One region of the Paraburkholderia terricola genome, then DNA from elsewhere that is predicted to be linked to it. Evidence: riboswitches for the same ligand, from Rfam matches in the RefSeq annotation. Region 1 holds a riboswitch; each other region holds the start of a gene.
The links. A riboswitch is a leader RNA that binds a small molecule or an ion and turns the genes downstream of it on or off. The one in region 1 is predicted to bind cobalamin.

Region 2: linked by a shared signal. The riboswitch ahead of cobG (precorrin-3B synthase) and the one ahead of cobW (cobalamin biosynthesis protein CobW) in region 1 are both predicted to bind cobalamin.
Region 3: linked by a shared signal. The riboswitch ahead of CUJ90_RS03665 (TonB-dependent receptor plug domain-containing protein) and the one ahead of cobW (cobalamin biosynthesis protein CobW) in region 1 are both predicted to bind cobalamin.

Annotation. Positions count from the first base shown of each region.
Region 1 is NZ_CP024942.1:3,012,444-3,016,829, reverse strand. It holds gene cobO (cob(I)yrinic acid a,c-diamide adenosyltransferase) at 1-253, opposite strand, end outside; gene cobA (uroporphyrinogen-III C-methyltransferase) at 250-1,506, opposite strand; cobalamin riboswitch at 1,728-1,966, opposite strand; cobalamin riboswitch at 2,035-2,303, shown strand; gene cobW (cobalamin biosynthesis protein CobW) at 2,394-3,494, shown strand; gene cobN (cobaltochelatase subunit CobN) at 3,501-4,386, shown strand, end outside.
Region 2 is NZ_CP024942.1:2,566,887-2,571,272, forward strand. It holds gene CUJ90_RS30125 (precorrin-2 C(20)-methyltransferase) at 1-115, opposite strand, end outside; gene CUJ90_RS30130 (precorrin-8X methylmutase) at 116-742, opposite strand; gene cobG (precorrin-3B synthase) at 743-2,242, opposite strand; cobalamin riboswitch at 2,327-2,505, opposite strand; gene CUJ90_RS30140 (bifunctional cobalt-precorrin-7 (C(5))-methyltransferase/cobalt-precorrin-6B (C(15))-methyltransferase) at 2,590-3,849, shown strand; gene CUJ90_RS30145 (cobalt-precorrin-5B (C(1))-methyltransferase) at 3,849-4,386, shown strand, end outside.
Region 3 is NZ_CP024941.1:837,867-842,252, reverse strand. It holds gene CUJ90_RS03665 (TonB-dependent receptor plug domain-containing protein) at 1-1,676, opposite strand, end outside; cobalamin riboswitch at 1,766-2,020, opposite strand; gene CUJ90_RS03660 (ATPase) at 2,228-2,584, shown strand; gene CUJ90_RS03655 (cell division protein ZapA) at 2,581-2,895, shown strand; RNA gene ssrS (6S RNA) at 3,008-3,189, shown strand; gene CUJ90_RS03645 (EVE domain-containing protein) at 3,285-3,743, shown strand; gene CUJ90_RS03640 (SIMPL domain-containing protein) at 3,978-4,386, shown strand, end outside.

The sequences.
Region 1 (4,386 bases):
AATTGGCGATCGCGCCGAGAAAACCGCGCTCCGACGTGTGCAATGCGCCCTTGATGAACTGCACGACGCCGAGGCGCATGCCGTGTCCGAGCACGCGCACGGCCATGCCGAACGCGGCCGTGGTCTTGCCCTTGCCGGTGCCGGTGTTGACGATCAGCAAGCCCTTTTCGACGGTGGCGTTGGCCTGTTTTTTCTCGTGGCCTTCGCGCCGGCGTTCGGTCATGCGTTGATGCGATTCGGGATCGGTTTTCATGGAAGGTCCTGTTTCTCGGTGTCGTGGGTTGTCGGTTCGTGTTCGGTCCGGGCGATGATCGAGGCAATCGCCACGGTCACGCCGGCATGCGCGGTCTTGCGGACGAGGAGTTGGGCGTTGGGTACAGCCGACGCAGCCGACGCAGCCGACGCAGCCGACGCAGCCGACGCAGCCGACGCAGCCGACGCAGCCGACGCAGCCGATGCAGCGGACCCGGCCGACACGTTAGCCGCGCCGAGCAGCGCGCACGGCTCGCAAACGCCGTCCACGCCGAGATGCTCGCGTGCAACCGCCGAAGGCTCGGCCACGGGTATCGCCGCGATTTGCTCGCGGCTGAAGAGTGCGATCGGCAACGCGTGGCGTGCGCAGAATTCGAGCAGGCCTGCTTCGTGGGCTTTGCTGTCGATCGAGGCGATCGTGCTGATTTCGTCGAACGTATGCGACCCGAGCGCGGCGCGCACGGCCGTTTCGATCTGCACGGCCGAGGTGTGCAACCGGCAACCGACGCCGACGCTCAGCGTTTTCATGGGCACGCTCCGCGCCAAAGCCAGCGACGCGACGCCGCCGATCACCACGATCGCCGGCGAGCCGAGCCCGGCGCGAGACACCGTATCGGCGAACTCTCCAAGCCGCGCCAGCGCATGCCGTTGCTCGGGCCGCGTGGCCGATTCGATCGCGGCGCACGGCGTATCAGCGTTCATGCCGGCCGCGAGCAACGCCCCGACGATATCGCTCAAGCGCCGCATGCCCATGTAGATCACCAGCGTCATGCGCGTGGCGACGAGCGCGGCCCAATCGGGCTCGCCGCTGCCGGCGCTATGTCCGGTGACGAACACCACGCCTTGCGCATGATCGCGATGCGTGACCGGAATGCCGATCGCCGCGGGCGCCGCGATGCCCGCCGTGATGCCGTTGATCACTTCGGCGTCGATGCCCGCTGCTTGCAGCGCCTGCAATTCCTCGCCGCCGCGCCCGAACGCGAACGGATCGCCGCCTTTCAAACGCGCGACGCTGCGCCCGGCCCGCAGATGCGCGAGCATCTGCACGATGATCCCGGCCTGCGGCGTGGACGGATGTCCGCCGCGCTTGCCGACGTAAATCACCAGCGCGTCGGCGCGCGCGAACTGCAATACGTCGGGATTCACCAGATCGTCGACCAGCACCACGTCGGCTTGCGCGAGCGCGCGGGTCGCCTTGAGCGTCATCAGTTCGACGTCGCCGGGGCCCGCGCCGATCAGCCACGCGCGGCTCATCGCGGCATGCATGGCGCGCGCCATGTCGTGACGGACGGGAAGGGCCGAAGCGCCAGGAGGGCGTGCGAGCCGGCGGAAAGGGAAGAACTCATGCGGTGCTACGGATATCAGGCATGACGTAATGCGCCGCTTCACCAAGATACATGCAAGCGGGGACCACGCCGTGCTTCAGCGCCATCACATCCGTCCCTCGCGGATTCCGGCGGCCGGCAGCGTGACGTTCGCTGCCTCCGCGTCTGGCCGGTATCCGGGCTGGCGGCCTCATGCGCTTTGCCTTCCCGTCCGCATTCGTCGGACAGTGGCATCGAAAACGCATGCGCGGCGCTATAAAACCCATCGAGCGCCGCAGGTCGCTTACCGTTGCGGGGACAGCACAGGTTGAGCGCGGCAAGCGCGGCCTGTTTCCCGTTTAACTGCACACGCGAATGCATGTGCGGGCACCAAACGCGCGCTTACGATAGCACATGACGCCCCATCCGATAAGCGCCTCCGTCCTCGCGTTTTCTTGACTGCGCCGGGTCGCGGGCCTACACTCGCACGCACTTTGGTGCTCGTGTGCGCGCTCCTGCGCATGCAGTTAAACGGGAAACAGGGCGCCCGCGTTCAAGGACCGGGTCAACCTGTGCTGCCCCCGCAACGGTAAGCGAAATGCGGTACGTCACGTACCGCGGAGCCGGCTTCGATGTCCACGCGCAAGGCCGCGTCGGCATACAACCACTGGGCGAGAAATCACTCGCACGGGAAGGGGAAGCGGCGCTTTCGCCAGCCCGGATACCGGCCAGAGCACGCAGGACGAACGCCGCGGGGATGCGGCATGCGTTCATGACCTCACCCCGCTTGCTGTCTTTCCCTGTTGCAGCAACGCCGTCGATCGAATGGACCTCACGATGCAAACTCAAATGCGCAAGATCCCCGTCACCATCGTCACGGGCTTTCTCGGCAGCGGCAAGACCACGCTGCTTCGGCACATTCTTCGGCATGCGGGCGGCAAGCGCATTGCGGTGATCGTCAACGAGTTCGGCGAGCTCGGCATCGACGGGGAAATCCTCAAGGGCTGCGGAATCGGTTGCGACGAAAACGGCGTCGAAACCGAAGGGCAACTGTATGAACTGGCGAACGGTTGCCTGTGCTGCACCGTGCAGGAAGAATTTTTTCCGGTGATGGAAAAACTCGTCGAGCGCCGCGAGCAGATCGATCACGTGCTGATCGAAACGTCGGGCCTCGCCTTGCCCAAGCCGCTGGTGCAGGCGTTCAACTGGCCGCAGATCAAGAACAGCTTCACGGTGGATGCGGTGGTGACCGTGGTGGACGGCCCCGCCGCCGCGAGCGGCCAGTTCGCCGACAACCCGGCCGCCGTGGATGCGCAACGCAAGGCCGATCCGAATCTCGATCACGAATCGCCGCTGCACGAACTGTTCGAGGATCAGTTGTCCGCGGCCGATCTGGTGATTCTGAACAAAACCGATTTGCTCGACGACGCGCGGCAAAGCGCCGTGGAAGCCCTCATTCGTGAAGAGATTCCACCGCAAGTGAAGATCGTGCGCGCGCAGATGGGCCAACTCGATCTGCACACGTTGCTGGGTCTCGAGGCGGCTTCGGAAGAAACCATCCACTTGCGCCACGATCACCACGGTTCCGCCGACGACGCCGATCACCACCACGACGAATTCGATTCGGTGGTGGTGCAGGCGAGCGCGCCATCGCGCGAAGCGCTGATCGCCGCTTTGCAAGGGCTCGTCGAAACGAACACGATTTACCGCGTCAAGGGTTTCGCGGCTTTGCCGGGCGCGCCGATGCGTCTGGTGATCCAGGGCGTGGGCCGGCGTTTCGATAGTTATTTCGATCGGCGCTGGCAGGCGCATGAAACCGATGCGGGACTGCAAAGCCGCTTCGTGCTGATCGGCGAGGACCTGGATCAGCACGCGCTGCAACGCGCATTCGACGCGGCGCTCGGTGTGGCGTCGAGCGCCGAAGCGCAACAGGCGTAAGCGCTCATGCATCTGCTGCGCACCACGCCGGGTGGTTTTGTCGACGACACGCAAGGCGTGATCCGCATCGATCAGCGGCCCGCCGATATCGTGGTGCTCAGTTCCGCCGACACCACGCTGTCGCTGCTCGCCAGCGTGTTTCCTCGTCTCGGAGACGGCTTCCCGAGCGTGAGGCTCGCGAACGTCACGTATCTGCGGCAGCCGGCCTCGGTCGATTTTTATGTCGAGGACGTGTTGCAGCATGCGCGCGTCGTGGTGGTCGATCATCTTGGCGGCGAAGCCTATTGGCCCTACGGCATCGAGCAGGTGGTCGCGCTCGCCGAGCGCAAGCAGCAGACGCTCGCGATGTTCTCCGGCGATCTCCAGGAAGACCCGAACCTGCTTGCGCGCAGCACCGCGAGCGCCGATCTGTGCCATCAGCTATGGCGTTATCTGCGTGAAGGCGGCCCGCAAAACGCCGAGGCGTTTTTGCGCTGCATCGCGTATCGCGGCTTCGGTTGGGGACGCGAGCCCGCGCCGCCGCGCGCGTTGCCGGCCGCGACGCTCTACCACCCCGAGCGCGACACGCCGACGATCGCCGACTGGCAGGCGCGCTGGCGGCAAGACGCGCCGGTGGCCGCGATTCTGTTCTACAAGGCGCATCTGCAAGCGGCCAATACGGCGGTGTTCGATGCGCTGATCGACGCGCTCGATGCGCAAGGTCTGAATCCGTTGCCGATCGCGATTACGTCGCTGAAAGACGCGATGAGCCGCGAAGTCGTGCAGTCGCTCTGTGCGCAACATAACGTCGCGCTGGTGCTGAATACGACCGCGTTCGCCGCGTCCGCGATCGACGACCCCGAGCCGCTCGCGCTCGCCGGCGACGCGCCGGTGTTGCAGGTGATCCTGAGCG
Region 2 (4,386 bases), 450 kb from region 1:
CGACGAAATACGCGACCACGGGCGCCGCTTTCAGCAGACGCAGCGCCTTCAGCGTGATGAGTTCAGGGTCGCCGGGGCCGACGCCGAGTCCGAACAAACGTCCTTGCACGGTCATTTATTCGACCTCCGTCGCGAGCGCGTTCACGGCGGCGGCGGCCATCGCGCTGCCGCCGCGTCTGCCGTGCACCACCACGTAGGGCACGCCGCGGCTGTCGTCCGCGAGCAGCGCCTTCGATTCGGCCGCGCCGACGAAGCCCACCGGAAAACCGAGAATCAGCGCGGGCTTCGGCGCGCCGGCATCGAGCATGTCGAGCAAATGAAAGAGCGCGGTCGGCGCATTGCCGATCACGACGACGCTGCCCGCGAGTCGCGGACGCCACAATTCGAGCGCGGCGGCCGAGCGCGTGTTGCCGAGTTCGCGAGCGAGCGCCGGTACGTCGTCGTGGGTGAGCGTGCAGATCACTTCGTTGTTCGCGGGCAGCCGCGCGCGCGTGATGCCTTGCGCGACCATGCCGGCATCGCAGAGAATCGGCGCGCCTTGCGCGAGCGCCGTGCGGCCCGCGGTGCCCGCGCCTGCGGAAAATTGCAGGGCGTCGACGATATCCACCATGCCGCACGCGTGAATCACGCGCACCGCGAGTTTTTCCAGGTCCGCGGGGATGCGCGATAAATCGGCTTCCGCGCGGATCGTCGCGAAGGATTGGCGATAGATCTCCTGACCGTCGCGAATGTAATCAAGCATCTATGGGCTCCGGGCCAGGTGGTCGAGCAGGTCGGCGGCCTGGTCGATCGTCAGTTGGCGCGCGACGCACTGGCCGAAATCCGAGTGGCCGTCGTCGCGTCGATAAAGGTCGTAAGTGCCGGGCGACACAGCCAGCAGTGTGTACGGCGCACGATGCGCGGCGGCGCACGAGCGCGGGCAGCCGCTCAGATGGACCTCGACGTTCTCGGGCAAGCGCGCGGCGAGCCGCAGTGCGTCGGCCTTGGTGTCGGCGAGGCTTTTCGCGCAGCCTGGCGAGCCCGCGCAGGCGATCAGACGCGTGATGGCTTGCGTGGCATCGCAGGCGAGGCCCAGCGTGTTCAGTGCGGTCAGCACGGCTGGCACGGCGTGCGCCGCGATGTCGGTCAGCAGCACGCTTTGCCACGGCGTGACGTGCAGCGTGCCGTTGCCTTGCTGTCGTGCGAGCGCGGCGAGGGCATGCAGGGTGGCGGCGTCGAGGCGGCCTAGCGGCGGCTGGCCGCCTACGTGCCAGGTCTCCGTCGTGCGTTGGGCGTGCGCGCCGAGACGACGCGCGGCATCGGCCGGTGTCGCGCGATGCCAGGACGCGAGCGACGCGTCGCGTGACAGCGGGAAATCGACATACGTTTGCGCGCGCTGCAATACGGCGTCGACGGAACGCGCGGCGAGCAGGTGACGCATGCGCGTGGCGTCGGCGGCGGCGAGGTCGAGAAACGAGTGCAGCAGCGCGCGGACAAGCGCAGGGACTTGCGATGACGACACGGCGGCTAATGCGCCTGCGTCGTCCACGCGACGAGCTTGTGTCGAGTCATCGCAACCGGCAGCCGGGTTTTGCGGTAACGCCACCGCTGGCGGGCAACCCGCAAGACCGAACACGAACCGCACACCGTCACGAACTTGCGACGCCGCGAGCCACATGTCATGCGGATGATCGAGCCTCGCCAGGCGCTCGCCGCCATCCACCAGCAGCGCGAATTTCGGCGACAACGCCGCGAAGCGCGCTTCGCCTTGCAGCAGCGCCAGCAGTTCGGCGCACAGCGGCCTCGTGTCGAACAAGGCGAAGGGATCGCGCCCGGCGGCGGGGCTGATCATCACGTTGCGCACGTCGTCGGCGGCCGCCGCGCGGAGCGAGTTGGAAGCCGGCGCGGCGCGCTTCGCCATCGCATCCGAACCAGCCGCCGCGTCGGGCGCCGCTCCATCGGGCCCAAGCCCCGCCGCCACCAACGCCGCGCTCAACGCCGCTGCCTCGCCGCCACGCACGCCGCGCACCTGCAGGTTCGCGCGATTGGTCAACTCGATCACGCCGGCCGCATGCCGCGCGCTCGCCTCGGCAATCGCCTCGGCCTGCGCGGCGCTCAACTCGCCGCCAGGCAGCTTGATCCGGCAGATGCCGCCGTCGCGCGCGGCGACGATGCGCAGCAGCCCCGGACACGCCGAGGGCCGTGGCGCTGGGGCCGCGTCGGGCAAAACGGTGGAGGGCGAAACTTGATTCAAGACGGACACCGGGTTTAGCGTCGCGCGAAAGCCCGAGCAAGCCGTGAGGCGGGCATTGCTGCGGCATCGGTACACCCCGCCCGATGCAGGCTGGCACGAACAGTCTCGCCGGCAGGTCTCCTGGCTGGCAGGTCATGGTCCGCCGCTGCCTTCCCGGTGAAACCAGTGGCGCGGAGCGCAAACGGACTCGCTGCATACAGTTGCGGGGGCAGCCACAGTGGCACTGTGTTCCCTCTTCGGCCCCGAAGGGCACCGGCGGCTGTATTATGCCTTTTTTCGGACAGCACAACGAGGCTGGACGCTTTGACCGGCGTGGCACAGCGCATGATTTGAAGACACAGAATGAGGATGGATGCATGCCTGCGTGGCTGACGGTGGTGGGCATGGGCGATGACGGCTTCGCCGGTTTGGGACGGCCCGCGCGGCGTGCGTTGCTGGAGGCGTCGGTGATTTACGGCGGCGAGCGTCATCTGGCGATGCTGCCCGCGCGCCTCGCCGCGCGCCGCGCGGCATGGCCGCGGCCGTTCGATCTCGCGCCGTTGCTGGCCGAGCGCGGCGCTTCCGTATGCGTGCTGGCGAGCGGCGATCCGATGCTGTTCGGCGTCGGCGCGACGCTCGCGCGGCAGTTGCCGGCCGGCGAGTTGCGGGTGCTGCCCGCGCCGTCGTCGCTGTCGCTGGCGGCGGCGCGGCTCGGCTGGCCGTTGCAGGAGGTCGCGACCGTGTCGCTGGTGGGGCGGCCGCTGCCCGCGCTGAACGCGCATTTGCACGACGGCGCGCGCGTCTTCGTGTTGAGCGCCGATGGGCGCACGCCCGCGGCGTTGGCCGAACTGCTGAATGCGCGCGGCTTCGGCGCGACCCGCATGATCGTGCTGGAACATCTGGGCGGCGAGCTGGAACGTCGCATCGACGGCCGCGCCGATCAGTGGTCCGCTCCCGATGTCGCCGCGTTGAATCTGATCGCGCTCGAATGCCGCGCGACCGAAGGCGCGCCGCGTCTGCCGCTGACCTGCGGCTTACCCGACGACGCTTTCCGCCACGACGGCCAGTTGACCAAGCGCGACGTGCGCGCGATCACATTGGCGCGCCTCGCGCCGACGCCCGGCGAATTGCTGTGGGACGTGGGCGCGGGCAGCGGCTCGATCGGCATCGAATGGATGCGCGCGCATCCGACCTGCCGCGCGATCGCGATTGAAGGGCACGCGGAGCGGCAGCGTTTCATCGAGCACAATCGCGACGCGCTGGGCGTGCCGGGTCTGCAACTCGTGGCCGGGCGCGCACCCGAAGCGCTGCAAGGGCTGCCGGCGCCGGACGCCGTGTTCATCGGCGGCGGCGCGACGGCGGCGGGCGTGCTGGAGACGTGCTGGGCGCGTCTGCGCGACGGCGGCCGGCTGGTCGCCAACGCGGTCACCTTGCAAGGCGAGGCGGCGCTCGCGGCCTGGCGCGAGCAACATGGCGGCACGCTCACACGCATCGCGCTGGCCGACGCGCAACCGCTCGGCGGCTTCGATACGTGGCGCCAGGCGTTGCCGATCACGTTGCTGGACGTGACGAAGGCCGCGCGTGAAACCGATACGGCCGCCATCGCGACGTCATCCGAATCACGGCGACAACCGTAATGCGCGAAGAAACGCCCGAACAACCCGCGCCGCTGCGTAGCGGCTATACGACCGGCAGTTGCGCCACCGCGACGTCGCTCGCGGCGGCGCGTCTGCTGCTCGCGGGCGTCGTCAGCGAGGTTGCGGAAATCGTCTTGCCGAAAGGCCAGCATGTGCCGATGCCGCTGGTGTACTGCCGCTTCATCGCTGACGGCGCGGGCGGCGCGGAAGCGGGCACCGTGAAAGATGCCGGCGACGATCCCGACGTGACGCACGGCGCGATTGTGTTCGCCCGCGTGCGGCTGCTGACCGAACCGGGTGTGATTTTTCGCGCGGGGCCCGGCGTCGGCACGGTGACGCGCGCGGGACTGACGCTGCCGGTCGGCGAGCCCGCGATCAACCCGGTGCCGCGCAAGATGATGACCGACCATCTCACCGACCTCGCCGCCGAGCACGGCTACGCAGGCGGTTTCGAGGTGACGATCGGCGTCGAAGACGGCGAGGCGCTCGCGCTCAAGACGATGAACCCGCGCCTGGGCATACTCGGCGGCCTGTCGA
Region 3 (4,386 bases), on a different replicon from region 1:
ATGCTGCGATTCACCGCGAGCGATCCGAAACGCCGCGCGCGCCGCAGAAGGTCGGCATCTTTGTCGAGGTCGACGGGATTTTGCAGCGTCAACGACGCGCGCACGTCCGTCTTGCCGACATGGCCGCTCCACGATCCTTCGAGTCCCTGCACCTTCGCATGCCCGACGTTCTCGGCCAGATAGATGCCGGGCGTCACCTGCTGATAATCGATCAGATTCGAATAGCGCGTCTGGAACGCGCTCAGGCGCATCACGCCGAGCGCGTTCGACGCGTACTGCAACGCGGCCTCGATCGAATGACTGCGCTCCGGCTCGATCGACGCGTTGCCGCTGTACGGATAGTACAGATCGTCGAAGCTCGGCGCGCGAAACGAATCCGAATAGCTTGCAGTCGCCTTCCAATGGCCGGTGATGTCGAAACCGTAGCCGAGATAGTAACTGTTCGCTCCGCCGAAATCGGAATACTGGTCGCGCCGCACATTGGCCTGAATCTGGTTGCGCCCAAAGCGCCCCGTATAGCCGACGAAACCCGAATCCACATGACGATCCGGCGCCGCGAACGTATCCGAGTCGAGGCTTTGATCGAGATGCTCATAGCCCACCTGCAACTTCTGCTGCGCGGCGAACGTGAAATCGTTCTGCCACGTGTACTGGCGATTGTCGGTATCGAAGCGGCCGTTATAGATGCCGTTGGTTTTCGACACGCTGCGGTCGTCGCCTTCGGAGACGATGAAGTGGGTGGTCCACCAATCGGTCAGCTTGCCGTTCGCGAACACCGACATCTGACGCACCTTGCTATACAGATTGTTTGAATCGGTCGGCACGCCATACGCGTTGTCGTAACTGTTGTTGCCGTTCGACTGGAAATACGTGACGCCCGCGTTCCATTGGTCGTTGAACCTGTGACGCAGCGAAGCCGAAATGCTTTCGTTCAGATAGCCGTTTGCGTTCGGATTGGCTTGCGGCGCCTCGCGCGGATTCAGCGACGAGAAGCCGTCGTCCTTCGAACGGGCGAGCGACAGGTTGAAGGTGGTGGCGCCGTCCTTATCCAATGCGCCGTTCACGCCGGCCTGCTGCGTCTGCGTGTGATAGCTGCCGTAGCCCACCGAAAAGTTGAAACGCGGAGGATGGTCGCCACCGTCTTTCGTGAACACCTGCACCACGCCGCCGATCGCGCCCGAACCGTATAGCGCGGACCCGTTGCCGTTCACCACTTCCACGTGATCGATCTGGTCGAGCGGGATCTGCGCGAGTTGCGATGTACCGAGGGTCACCGAGTCGACCCGCACGCCGTCGATCAGCACCAGCGATTGCGTCGACGACGCGCCACGCAAAAACAGACTCGTGGTCGAACCAGGGCCACCTGTACGCGAGATTTGCGCGCCGGGGGCGAGTTGCAGCAGGCCGGGCAAGTCGGTCGCGGTGCTGTCGGCGATGTCCTGCTGATCGAACAGCGCCGTCGGCGGAATCGCGTCGGCGAGCGCTTGCGGGCCACGCCCCGCCGTGACGACCACCGGCGACAACACGATGGGCGATGAACCTGCAGCCGCGGCAGCCGCGGACGAGGTGGAAGAAGACGCATCGGAAGAGGTGGAAACAGCAGCGGCCTGAGCGTGCACGACGAGCGGCACGCCCGCAAAAACGAGCCACGCCGCGCGAGCGATGGGGGACAGCATGGGATGACATTCCTGTGGGTAACGTGCGCGGCCCGCTTCCCCGCAGGCCGATGCGTAACGAGGCGCCCGCGCTTTTCAACGTTTTCGCGGACGTTCCTCTCCCTCTGGCCGGTATCCGGGCTGGCGACACATCGATCCCGCCTTCCCACGCGTGACGCGCAGTGGCACACTCGCACGTTCAGCTTCGAACACGCGATCAGGACCGACCTGCATGATGAATGCGGTCGCTTACCGTTGCGGGGGCAGCGCAGGTTCGCGCGTTCTGGCGAACGACGCGCCCTGCTTCCCGTTTAACTGCGCGCACTATGAAAGCGCGCGCGGGCACCAGAGTGCGGCCAGTTTAGGAGCGGCCCCCGAGCCCGTCAAGAATCGTTGATCGTTGCGCGATCTGTTCGGTTAAGTGCGGGTTATTGTCCGATGCGCGAGTACTTTTTCATCATATGGTCGATCAATGCCTGCATAAAGCGAGGTTGTTACGTCTCGAAACGAGACAAATGTCGGAACCCGCGATATTCCGCGCTAAAATGCGATGTCTTTAGAGGACGCAGCACATGCTCACCGAACTCGAAACACTTTCACAGAACATCGGCAAGCTGATCGCGATCAGCCAGCGCCACAACGAAGCGCGCCTCGCGCTCGAAGAGCAGCTCGCCCAATCACGCGCCGAAGTCGAAGCCACGCGCACGGAACTTGCAATGCTTCGCGAGGAACGCGATGCGCTGCAAGCGGAACGCGACGCACTGTCGGCCAAGATCGACGACGCCCAGGTGCGGCTGAATGCGATTCTCGAGAAACTGCCGCGGGCACGCGCGCACAATGAGCCGGACAACCAGCTCGATCTGCTCGAGCCCGCTCAGCATCAAGCCGAAACCGGGAGCGACGTGACCCGCCACGGAGAAAACGCATGACCACGAAGCAGATCGAAGTGTCGATTCTCGGCGTGCCCTATCGTCTCGCCTGCTCGGCTGAAACAGAAGGCGCACTGCTTGAAGCGGTCGCGCGTGTCGACGCCGAAATGTCGAAGATCCGCAATAACAGCAACGTGCGCGGCACGGATCGCATTGCCGTCATGGCTGCGTTGTCGCTGGCATCGGAACTGCTTAAGCTGCAAAGCAGCGTGCGGCACGGAGAAGCATTTCCCGCTGAGGAAATCCGGCGTACAATGCATCAAATGAACGAGCAACTGGGTACTGTGATCGAGCAGTACAGCATGCAATAACTATCTAGTGGCCGGTCGCGAGATTGGCTGCGGATTCAAGCGAAGTGCATGAGCGGTAGTCAATAAGACTCGGCAAACGTTTGAATTCCATCGTTTTAGTTTCATCGGTTTAGCTTCCCTGCCTGGTTCGCCAAGGTCATATATTCCTTGAACCAATGCCATGTGCACGGTTGCGGAAATTTGTAGCACGGGTGTGCGCGTCACTCTGTCTGATGTACCCGAAGTGTTGCTAACTGCGACCAATTCTGAACCCCCGGTTCAGGATGCCGGCCTAGCGGCTAAGGCGGGGACCTTATTTGGAACGGCATCGGACTTCGGTTCGGTGCCGTTTTTCTTTGGGCCTCGATTTTCTTCCGCATCTTCAAACCCTTAACGTTCCAATTCGATTCATGCGCTACTGGCTAATGAAGTCCGAACCGGACGAAGCAAGCATCGACCATCTCGCCAACGCACCGCACCGCACGTTGCCGTGGACCGGCGTGCGCAACTATCAGGCGCGCAATTTCATGCGCGACATGATGCAGGTCGGCGACGGCGTGCTGTTCTATCACTCGAGTTGTCCCGAGCCGGGCATTGCGGGGCTCGCCGAGGTATCGTCCACCGCTTATCCGGACCCCACCCAGTTCGACACGAAGAGTCCCTACTACGACCCGAAGTCGTCGCAGGAAACGCCGCGCTGGATGCTCGTCGACGTCGTGTTCAAGAAGAAGATTCCGCTGATTCCGCTTGCCGCATTGCGCGAGCACGAAGGGTTGAAGGACATGCGCGTGCTCGCCAAAGGCAACCGCCTATCGATTACGCCGGTGACCGAAGCCGAATGGCGCTTCATCACCCAACGACTCATTTGACATTGCACGTGCACGCGGCACGTTACGGCGCAATCCATGCGCCGAACTGCGCGCAGCAAGGATCAAGCCTGTCAGGCAACGTCAAATTAGGGAACCAAGCTCAGGTTACAAGCGCCTAACGGACTCGCAAACGCTGGACCGCAAACGCCGTGCCATTGGCTCATGCCGATGGCGTCGCCAATGCGCGGCGTTCGCTCCGATCGTGCATCACCTGTTCAGGCAAGGAGTCCAACAATGAAGAAAAACACCGCACGTGCAATCGCGCTCGCTCTCGCATGCATCGCTCCCACCGCGCTTGCGCTCACGCCGGCCGTGGCTCGCGCGCAGAACGCGCCGCAGTATCAGCCGGCGGGCGTGCTGTCGCTAAACGCACAGGCCAGCGCGGACGTGCCGCAAGACGTGGTCGACATCACGCTGTTCTACGAGCAGGAAGCGAAGGATCCGTCGGCGCTCACGTCGACGTTGAATCAGCGCGCCGACTCGGCGCTGCAAAAAGCCAAGGGCGTGAACGAGGTGACGGCGCGCACGGGTTCGTTCTCGATCTATCCGTCCACCGATCGTGACGGGCGCATTTCCGCATGGCGCGGCCGCACCGAGGTCGTGCTCAAGTCGCGCGACTTCGCCGCGGCTTCGAAGCTCGCGG